Regions from separate parts of the Desulfosporosinus paludis genome, predicted to be linked through region 3. Evidence: riboswitches for the same ligand, from Rfam matches in the RefSeq annotation. Region 3 holds a riboswitch; each other region holds the start of a gene.
What was found. A riboswitch is a leader RNA that binds a small molecule or an ion and turns the genes downstream of it on or off. The one in region 3 is predicted to bind S-adenosylmethionine.

Region 1 (3,279 bases), 250 kb from region 3:
CTCAACTGCCTCCCGAATAGTCGGGAGTGTACTCCAGCCAAGAACTTCATCGAGGATTTCTTCTCCGCCGTGAAAATGAGGTAACCGAAGCAGCAGTTCCTGTACACGCTCCGGCAACCCACTGTTTTGGACCAACCGTTCTACGCCCACCATGTCTTTGCGAGCTAGGGCCTCTTCCAGCTTAGTCTGGAATCCTTCATCGACACCCGCCTCCAACATGAGCCCTGAGAAGATTCCCATATGCCCAAGGTTAAATTGATAATTTTTGATCCCTAAGCAAGCAATCGCCTCGACAGCAAGAGCAATCACTTCCGCATCAGCCAGTTCTTGGTCAGCACCGATGAGTTCCACTCCAACTTGACGGAATTCACGATACCTAACAGTAGTATTACGGAAAACATCTGCACCATAACACAAGCGGAGAGGTAAATTTGCTCCACGCATACGCGTACTAACCAAACGAGCGATGGGAATCGTCAATTCCGGTCGCAAGGCCAAGATGCGTCCCTCTCGATCGAAAAACTTGTAGAGAGAATCAACTTGCTCCACATCAGGCTGAACACAAGCGGTAAATTCTAAAGTAGGAGGCAGCACTTTTTGATAAGACCAACGCTGAAAAAGTGTCATGACCTCAGTCTCAAGGCGTTCCTGCACTGCAATTTCCTCGGGCAGTAAATCACGCATGCCTTCCGGAATACGTTGTCCTAAATTCGTTCTTAGCATTATTATTCCCCTTCTCTACGCTCAATGATGCTTCAAAATCTGAAACGATTATATTAGTATTCATGGTGAAGTCATCGTAACAATTGATTCTAGATCTCAGATCGAGAATTTACTTCAAGTTTAATCTTGTTCTTGCAATCGGCTTAAGATTAGTTGATACCCATCCGCTCCGAAATTTAAACAGCGTTTAACACGGCTAATGGTTGCCGTACTTACTCCAGTAACTTTTTCAATGGCAGTATAAGTCTCATTTCTCCTTAACATCTTCGCTACTTCCAAACGCTGGGCCAGCGCCTTTATTTCAGCGATCGTGGCAATATCTTCGAAAAACCGATAACACTCTTCTTTCGTTCTTAACAGCAAAATTGCCTCGAATAAGGCGTCCGTTAAGGGATTTTGTAAACGTTCATCGCTTGACATTGTACACCCTCCTCGGATTACTTTCTTCCTTTAATTTATTAAAGCATTGGAATAATGTCAAGTATTTTTACAGATGGACCTGTTTAATTTTTCCTCTTGATATTTCCTCACAGCTTATGCTACAATACAAGCATCTTTTTGCGAGACTTTAACACAAAAATTTCATAAAAACTCTTATTCAGAGTAGGTGGAGGGACTGGCCCGATGAAACCCGGCAACCGGCATTTAAAAGCACGGTGCTAACTCCTGCAGAGAAATCTGGGAGATAAGAGGAAAACCGAATGTAACTCCGCGGGTTTTCTTCGCGGAGTTTTTTGTTGTGTTGAACTCTCGAAAACATCTAAGAAGGAGGTACAACTTGATTCAGATTAACCAGCTAGTCAAAACATACGTCTCCCGCCAAGGAGCCGTAACCGCTCTTGATAACGTTTCCTTGAACATTCCTCAAGGCGCTGTTTACGGGATCATCGGCTTAAGCGGGGCTGGTAAAAGCACACTTATTCGCTGTATAAATCTGCTTGAAAAGCCCACACGCGGAGAAGTCGTCGTTGCAGGTCAGACGTTGACAAAACTTTCCGGAAAGGCACTCCGTCAAGCACGGCAGGGAATCGGGATGATTTTCCAACACTTTTGTCTTTTGCAATCGCGCACGGTGGCGGAAAACATTGCTTTCCCCTGGAGATTGCCGGCGTGCCCAAACAAAGAATCGCTGAACGCGTCGAGGAGTTGCTCAGCCTCGTCAATCTCGAGGAAAAAGCTTCTGCTTACCCTTCTCAACTCAGCGGCGGGCAAAAACAGCGGGTAGGCATTGCGCGAGCACTAGCAACACAACCTCAAGTTCTCTTGTGCGATGAAGCCACTTCAGCTCTCGACCCCCAAACCACCCTCTCGATTCTGAAACTACTCCGAGACATTAACCAAAAACTCGGCTTAACGATTGTTCTAATTACCCACGAAATGAAAGTGGTCAAAGAGATTTGCACGGATGTGGCCGTGATTCACCAAGCCCGCATCGTCGAGCACGGCCCCGTAGAATCTGTCTTCACTCAACCCCAGTCGGACATCGCCCGAGAATTCATAGCAACTATCTTTCCGAAAGACCTTCCAACGGAGCTGCTTAAAGATTTTGCGACTCATCAGGACTCAGAAATTATCCGTCTTCAATTTCTTGGATCGCAGGCTTCGGAGCCCATCATTACTGATTTATTACACACTTGTGCTGTCCGTGCCAACATTCTTTATGGGAGCATTGATCATTTAAGGTCTACTCTCTTTGGTACTTTAACTTTAGAGCTGCAGGGAAACCCAGAGCAACTCCAAGAGGCCCATCACTATTTAGCAGGCCGAAATTTAAACTTGGAGGTGATTCGAATTGCTAACTGAACCCTCCACACTCTTCCAAGTCTCATTAGGGAGCGACTTGCTCCAGCTCGTTTCTCCGGCAATAGGGGATACTCTCTACATGGTCTTCGTCTCCACATTTCTCGCCTACCTTTTAGGACTTCCCTTGGGAGTTGTTTTGGTTGTCAGCTCACCTGGACATATTTCCCCCAACCCTTGGGTGGAGCGAATTCTCGGAACCCTCATCAACATTTTACGATCCGCTCCGTTTATCATCTTATTGGTGGCTCTTATCCCACTAACGCGTGTACTTATCGGCACGTCAATTGGTACGACCGCTGCCATTGTCCCGCTTGTCATCTCGGCAGCCCCTTTTGTGGCAAGGGTCGTGGAAAGCTCTCTCAAAGAAGTTCCCTATGGCATCATTGAGGCATCACTTTCCATGGGAGCCTCACCTTTTCAGATCATCCTTAAAGTACTTCTTCCTGAAGCAAAAGGTTCGCTAATTCTTGGTGCTGCCATCACGACGATCAGCGTGATCGGCTACACTGCCATGGCGGGAGCTGTCGGCGGCGGAGGGTTGGGAGATTTAGCAATTCAATATGGCTATAACCGATTTCGAACCGATATTATGGTTGTCACGGTCATCATACTCGTCATCCTTGTACAAGGGCTGCAGTCCTTAGGAACTGCCTTAGCACGCAAATTAGCCCATTAAGAGTCTATATACTTAAGATCTAATCTAAACTTGAGGAGGAACATTGATGTTAAAAAACAACAAACGTCGCTCACTTG
Region 2 (3,279 bases), 210 kb from region 3:
ACAAAGATATTCGTCTTTGACTGCATCATAGACCATATTTTCCCGTTTACCAATGATCTTACTAAAGCTTTTTTTCTTCATTACTTCATAGGTCTGTGGCTTAATGAAAGGCTTTAGTCCTTGTTTCTCAAAATAAACATAGTTTTCTTCACTTTCGTAGCCTGCATCAGCAATGACATTATGATATCTTTTAGGTAAGTTCTCAATTAGCTTTTCTAAAAAAGAAATAAGAGTCAATTGATCGGAGCGCTCACTCGAAATGGCCAATCCAACGATATATTCAGCCTCTACGCCAATCTGCACATTGTATCCTGGCTTTAGCTGAGAATTTCTCATATGATCTTCCTTCATATGCATAAAAGTGGCATCCGTATCCGTCTTTGAGAAGCTATTTCTACCATCAAAAAGCTCGTTATAACGATCATATCTCGTTTGTTTTTCCAAGAATTCTTCTAGTGTCTCTGTTGCCCTTTGCAGATTAGTCTTGCGTTTTCCCTTTCCAGAAACAAACTCTATTTTTTCGGCTTGTTGCTTCTCCTTCAGAAAAGCAATGTAATTCTGAAGGGTTTCCACTGTGATTGCCGACTCGCTTAATGGAATACCAGTTTCGATTTCTTTATTGAGTTTCACAAGAAATGCCCTGGCTTTTTCTTGCAGTTTCTGTTCATTTTTGATGGTGGTTTTCTTCCATACGAATGTATATTTATTGGCATAGGCCTCAATTTTTGTACCATCTATAAAAATATTTTCATACTGGATCTCACCCAGTTCACCTAGTTTAACGACCAATTGGTTGAAGAGCCCTTCGATAATTCCTTTAATCCGACCGTTGCGGAAACGAGCAATCGTATTATGGTCGGGCACCTTCTGTCCTTGGAGCAACCACATGAAATTAATATCTCTCCTACAGGCTTCCTCTATTTTTCTGCTTGTGTAAATGTCGTTCATGTAAGCATACACCAATACTCGGAATAATGTCTTGGGTGTGACTGCTGGATTTCTTCCCTTGGAAGAGTACGCCTTGTTTAAATTTGTATAATCTAATCCCTCCGTCATATGGCATAGCAGTCTCACCGAGTCATCTTCTGGTATTAATACTTCCATGTTTAGTGGGAGCACGAGTTGATAAACCCCACTATTTTCGTTATAATTTTTGCGTATAGTTTTGTTTTGTAGCATAAACTAATTATACCGAAAAGACGGGTCTTTGGACTTGTCTTTTTGTATTTTTACACAGAAAGGGGCTGCCTCTCCATAGAAATTATATTTCTATTTTGAGACAGCCTCTTGTGGTGTCTTCTTTTTAAATGGGGAATTTTTTCCCCGATCAGGTTTGCCAGTTTTCGTTGTATCTGCTGCCTTATTAGACATAGAAAGTAGCCTCCTTGTTAAACATAATTTAGGTTCCTTCAGTCACAGGAATAATACAAAAAAGATCACTTTGATAGCGAGTTAAAACCTCACTCCGGATAGGTTGTTTCTTTATCTTTGCCATAGTCAGTCCGTCCATCTTGATCCGGTGAGTGTCCATAAGGGAGTTCTTCACGTTTTGGAAATGGGCGTTTTGTCGGTTTAGGTTGATCTGACGAATGCATTGTATCCCTCCTCTTTGGAATATTTTTAGAGTTCCCGGTGCAGGATTAATTATGCGGGAGACTCGGAAACTTAACTTGTGTATTAATTATCGTGAGATCATATTGACATGATATGTAACAAATGTTAGACTCAGCGTAGTGAATTTAATAGGTATGCTCTTATCCGGAGTGGTGGAGGGACTAGCCCAATGAAACCCGGCAACCCGCTTTGCTTGCAAAAGCCTCGTCTTTGCTCAAAGCATGGTGCTAATTCTTGCAGGAGTGAATTCTTCTGATAGATAAGAGGAGTGTCGATGACGTAATTTGGCCTCTTCTGTTTAGAAGAGGCCTTTTCAATGCCTGTTCACGATGGCGTTGAAGAGAACTTTTTTAGGTCATACTCCAAGTACTGCTAGAAGTTGAATTTAATTGGGGATTAGTGAGGATAAAGCTGCAACAAATCTGGAGGTGGGATGTTTCATGAGTGTTGAGAAGACGTATGCGGAAATTAACGCCAAGATCAAAGCTGGCAAAGCAGTCGTAGTGACTGCAGAGGAACTCATAGCATTGGTCGAGGAAAAAGGGCTTTCCCAAGCCGCCCATGAGGTAGATGTCGTCACTACGGGAACTTTTGCGCCGATGTGTTCTTCGGGAGCTTTTTTAAGTTTCGGGCACACTAAGCCCCGTATGAAAATGCAGAAAGTTTGGTTGAACGGAGTATCCGCCTATGCTGGAGTAGCGGCTGTAGATGCCTATTTGGGAGCGGCAGAACTGCCCGAAGATGATCCTCTGAACAGCAACTATCCTGGAGAGTTTCGCTATGGCGGCGGGCATGTTATTCAAGACTTGGTGGCGCGTAAACCTGTTCATCTTAAGGCGATTGCTTATGGAACGAATTGTTACCCGCGCAAGGCTTTTGAAACAACAATAACCCTTGATGAGATCAATGAAGCCATTCTTTTTAATCCTCGTAATGCTTATCAGAATTACAATTGTGCCGTAAATCTGACGGATCACACAATTTATACGTATATGGGCATGTTAAAACCTCAGTTGGGGAACGCCAACTATTCGACCTCTGGAGAATTAAGTCCACTTTTGAAAGATCCGCATTTCAAAACGATTGGAGTAGGCACGAAAATTTTTCTTGGTGGCGGGATTGGATATGTCGCTTGGAACGGAACCCAACATTTCCCTTCCATTACCAATGTCGATGGCAAAGAACTTGGCGGCGCTGGCGGAACGCTTGCCGTAATAGGGGATCTTAAGCAAATGAGTCCCAAGTGGCTGGTCGGCACCAGCTTCTTAGGGTATGGGGCAACGCTTAGTGTGGGTATAGGTATACCAATCCCAATTCTCAATGAAGAAATCGCTCGCTACGCAGCCATGAAGGATGAAGATTTGTATGCTCCCGTTGTTGACTATGGAGACGCATATCCCTCATTTACTCCTGGAAACTTAGGGTATGTCAGCTATGCTGAATTAAAAAGCGGCAAGATTCAAGTAAGAGGCAAGGAAATTCAAACAGCTCCTCTGTCGAGTATGCCAAGAGCACGGGAGATGGCCTCAACCCTTAAGCAATGGATTAATCATGGCGACTTTTTATTGACAGAGCCTGTCAAACTTCTCCCCTCGCCTGCCGATGGTATTATAGCTCATAGCTTAAAGGAGGTTTGATTATGTCGCCTAAAAGAATTGTTTTACG
Region 3 (3,279 bases):
GCTTGGTCTAGGTCATATAGGAGGTCATCGATCGTCTCTAAACCGATGGAGAGGCGGATCATATCGGGTGAAATCCCGGCGGCGCGTTGGGATTCTTCATCAAGTTGCTGATGCGTGGTGCTAGCCGGGTGGATGACCAGAGATTTGGCATCTCCTACGTTGGCTAAATGTGAGAACAATTTTAGAGCGTTAATGAATTTTTCTCCTTCTTTAAGACCACCTTTGACTCCGAAGGTAAAGATTGCTCCGGAACCTTTGGGTAAATACTTCTGGGCAAGGGCGTGGTAAGGGCTATTGGTTAGACTTGGGTAATTAACCCATGTGACGAATTTATGGCTATTCAGAAACTCTGCCGCTTTTTGGGCGTTAGCAACGTGTCTGTCCATACGGAGGGGGAGGGTTTCTAAACCCTGTAAAAACAAGAAGGAGTTAAATGGAGAAAGCGCTGCTCCAGTGTCCCGCAGCAGGGAGACCCGAGCTTTAGTGATAAAGGCTGCCTTACCGCAGGCTTCGGTATAGACGATGCCATGGTAGCTGGGATCGGGCTCACTCAGTCCGGGGAATTTGCCGTTATCCCAAGCGAAGTTTCCAGAGTCGATAATGACTCCTCCTATCGAAGTACCATGTCCGCCGATAAATTTAGTGGCAGAGTGAACAACGATATCAGCGTCATGCTCGATGGGCCGGCATAAATAAGGAGAGGCAAAGGTATTGTCTACGATCAGAGGAAGGCCATTTTCGTGGGCGATATCGGCAAGTTCCGTTAGGTCAGCGACATTAATTTGAGGATTGCCGATGGTTTCAGTATATAAGGCTTTAGTCCGCTCTGTGATTTTAGCTCGGAATTCCTCCGGCTTATCACCATTGACAAAGTGGACTTTGATCCCTAGTTTTGCAAAAGTATAGGCAAACAGAGTGTAGGTACCACCATAGAGAGAGCCTGAGGCAATAATTTCATCCCCTGCTTGGGCAATATTGAGAATGGCATACGTAATTGCTGCTTGACCTGATGATGTTGCGAGTGCCCCAACTCCGCCTTCTAGAAGGGCCAGGCGCTGTTCAAAAACATCTTGGGTAGGGTTCATAATCCGAGAATAGATGTTGCCTGGTTCTTTTAATGAAAAGAGGTTAGCTGCGTGCTCAGTGTCGTTGAAAACAAAGGAAGACGTTTGGTATATCGGTACGGCTCGGGCGTTGGTTGCTGAATCTGGGTTTTGTCCTCCATGCAAAGAAATGGTTTCAAATCCTAATTGACGTTCTTGAGTCATCGTAAATTCCTCCCTTTAATATGCTGATTTTCTTCGGGTTGATGATTTTTACCTATGTCTTATCATAGGTATTCGGGGAATCAAGTTTATCCCTTGGTAGGATGGGTAAGTTCGGTGGGAGTTTCGATAGTAAATAAAAACGGCCGCTTCAGAGAAGCGGCCGTTACATTATTTAACACGCTACTCTCATCTCTCAGAACCTATTTATTGGTTCTGTTGGAATTAGCACCTCATAGCTGAGCTATAGGTTGCCGGGCATCATAGGGCCAGTCCCTCCGCCGCTCTTGATAAGAGAAATTAATATTTAGTTGTCTCAAATGGATTATAGCTACTATAAAACAAAGCGGAGTCCGTGTCAAGTAGGAAAATAATGGCTGATCACGCCTTAGCTTTTCTGATCAACCTAAGGTTATGGCTTTTAGAGATTATCCATTGCTACAGACAACATCAGCTTTATCCGATTGAGCTGATTAACTTCGCTTGCTCCCGGATCATAGTCGATCGGGGCGATGTTTGCCCCTGGGTAGGAGCGGCGGATCTCTCGGAACATACCTTTCCCTGTGATATGATTCGGCAAGCAGGCAAAGGGCTGCAAACACACAATATTGTTGACCCCACTTCGAATCAATTCGACCATCTCTCCTGTAAGGAACCAGCCTTCTCCCGATTGGTTGGAAAGCGAGAGATGGTTTTGGGCATACTTAGCTATCTCATCAATAGGTTTGGGGGCGGTGAAGCGTATACTGGCTTCAAGGGCTTTTTTCATCTCACGTCGATAGGACTCGATCCGGCCGATAGAAAAATTACCGGAAACCATACTCCAAAATTTTCCTGACAATTGCTCATACTTGATACGATTATCAAAGGCGCCGTATAAAAGGAAGTCTGCAAGATCGGGGACAACGGCTTCAGCGCCTTCGGCTTCCAGCAGTTCCACAATGTTATTGTTTGCTGTGGGGTGAAACTTAACGAGGATTTCTCCGACTACGCCAACCTTCGGTTTGATCCAATCTTCGTGAATGGGAAGATTGTCGAAGTCCGTAACGATCCGACGAACGTTTTGGATAAAGTCCTTTCGTTTGCCGGTTTTCAGGGATTCCTGGCATTGTTTAACCCATTTATCATACAAACGATTGGCCGAACCTGGAATAAGTTCATAAGGGCGTATCTTGTAGAGGACGCGCATCAGAAGGTCTCCGTAAACCAAACCCTGCATAAGCTTTCTAAAGATCGAAAGGGTAATTTTAAAGCCCGGATTCTGTTCTAAACTTGAGGAGTTTCCCGTGTTTAAGGCCACAACGGGGACATGTTCCATATGGGCGTCCGCTAAAGCTTTACGGATGAAAGCGATATAATTCGTGGCTCGACACCCTCCGCCGGTTTGGGAGATGATCACGGAGGTGTTGCTTAAATCATAGTTGCCCGAACCTAAGGCCTTCATGATTTGTCCGACGACAATAATAGCAGGGTAGCAAGCATCGTTATGAACGTATTTCAGGCCTTCGTCAATGGCGGATTTATCAACGGAAGGTAAAATTTCCAGGCGATAGCCTGCCATTTCAAAGCCGGTCTGGAGAAACTGAAAGTGAATAGGGGACATCTGGGGAACTAAAAGGGTATGGGTCTTTTTCATTTCTTTGGTAAAAATCACACGTGGGCGTTTGGTGATGAGTTTTTCTGGGATCACGTTCCGTTTATCACGTTCTTGGATGGCGGCAATTAAAGAACGCACACGGATTCGAGCAGCCCCTAAATTGTTAATTTCGTCAATCTTCAAAACGGTATAGATCTTTCCGTAGGACTCAATGATTTCCTTAACCTGATCTGTGGTGACCGCATCCAGGCCGCAGCCGAAGGATGTCAATTGGATCAATTCTAGAGACTTCTGTTGGGCTACATAGCTCGCGGCAGCATATAATCTGGTATGATATACCCATTGATCTACAATACGCAGGGGGCGCTCAACCTGGCCCAAATGGTTAATAGAGTCTTCCGCCAAAACTGCAAATCC

Region 1: linked by a shared signal. The riboswitch ahead of VZF35_RS09475 (ATP-binding cassette domain-containing protein) and the one ahead of VZF35_RS10685 (homocysteine synthase) in region 3 are both predicted to bind S-adenosylmethionine.
Region 2: linked by a shared signal. The riboswitch ahead of VZF35_RS11665 (homocysteine biosynthesis protein) and the one ahead of VZF35_RS10685 (homocysteine synthase) in region 3 are both predicted to bind S-adenosylmethionine.

What each region holds. Positions count from the first base shown of each region.
Region 1 is NZ_CP144211.1:1,864,736-1,868,014, forward strand. Features, by position in the region: gene hisZ (ATP phosphoribosyltransferase regulatory subunit) at 1-723, opposite strand, end outside; gene VZF35_RS09470 (YerC/YecD family TrpR-related protein) at 844-1,143, opposite strand; SAM riboswitch class I at 1,315-1,415, shown strand; partial or broken gene VZF35_RS09475 (ATP-binding cassette domain-containing protein) at 1,463-1,947, shown strand; gene VZF35_RS09480 (NIL domain-containing protein) at 2,101-2,526, shown strand; gene VZF35_RS09485 (methionine ABC transporter permease) at 2,516-3,202, shown strand; gene VZF35_RS09490 (MetQ/NlpA family ABC transporter substrate-binding protein) at 3,249-3,279, shown strand, end outside.
Region 2 is NZ_CP144211.1:2,323,816-2,327,094, reverse strand. Features, by position in the region: gene VZF35_RS11675 (IS1182 family transposase) at 1-1,179, opposite strand, end outside; gene VZF35_RS11670 (hypothetical protein) at 1,461-1,595, opposite strand; SAM riboswitch class I at 1,752-1,880, shown strand; gene VZF35_RS11665 (homocysteine biosynthesis protein) at 2,055-3,251, shown strand; partial or broken gene VZF35_RS11660 (NIL domain-containing protein) at 3,254-3,279, shown strand, end outside.
Region 3 is NZ_CP144211.1:2,117,213-2,120,491, reverse strand. Features, by position in the region: gene VZF35_RS10685 (homocysteine synthase) at 1-1,268, opposite strand, end outside; SAM riboswitch class I at 1,452-1,562, opposite strand; gene VZF35_RS10680 (acyl-CoA dehydratase activase-related protein) at 1,687-3,279, opposite strand, start outside.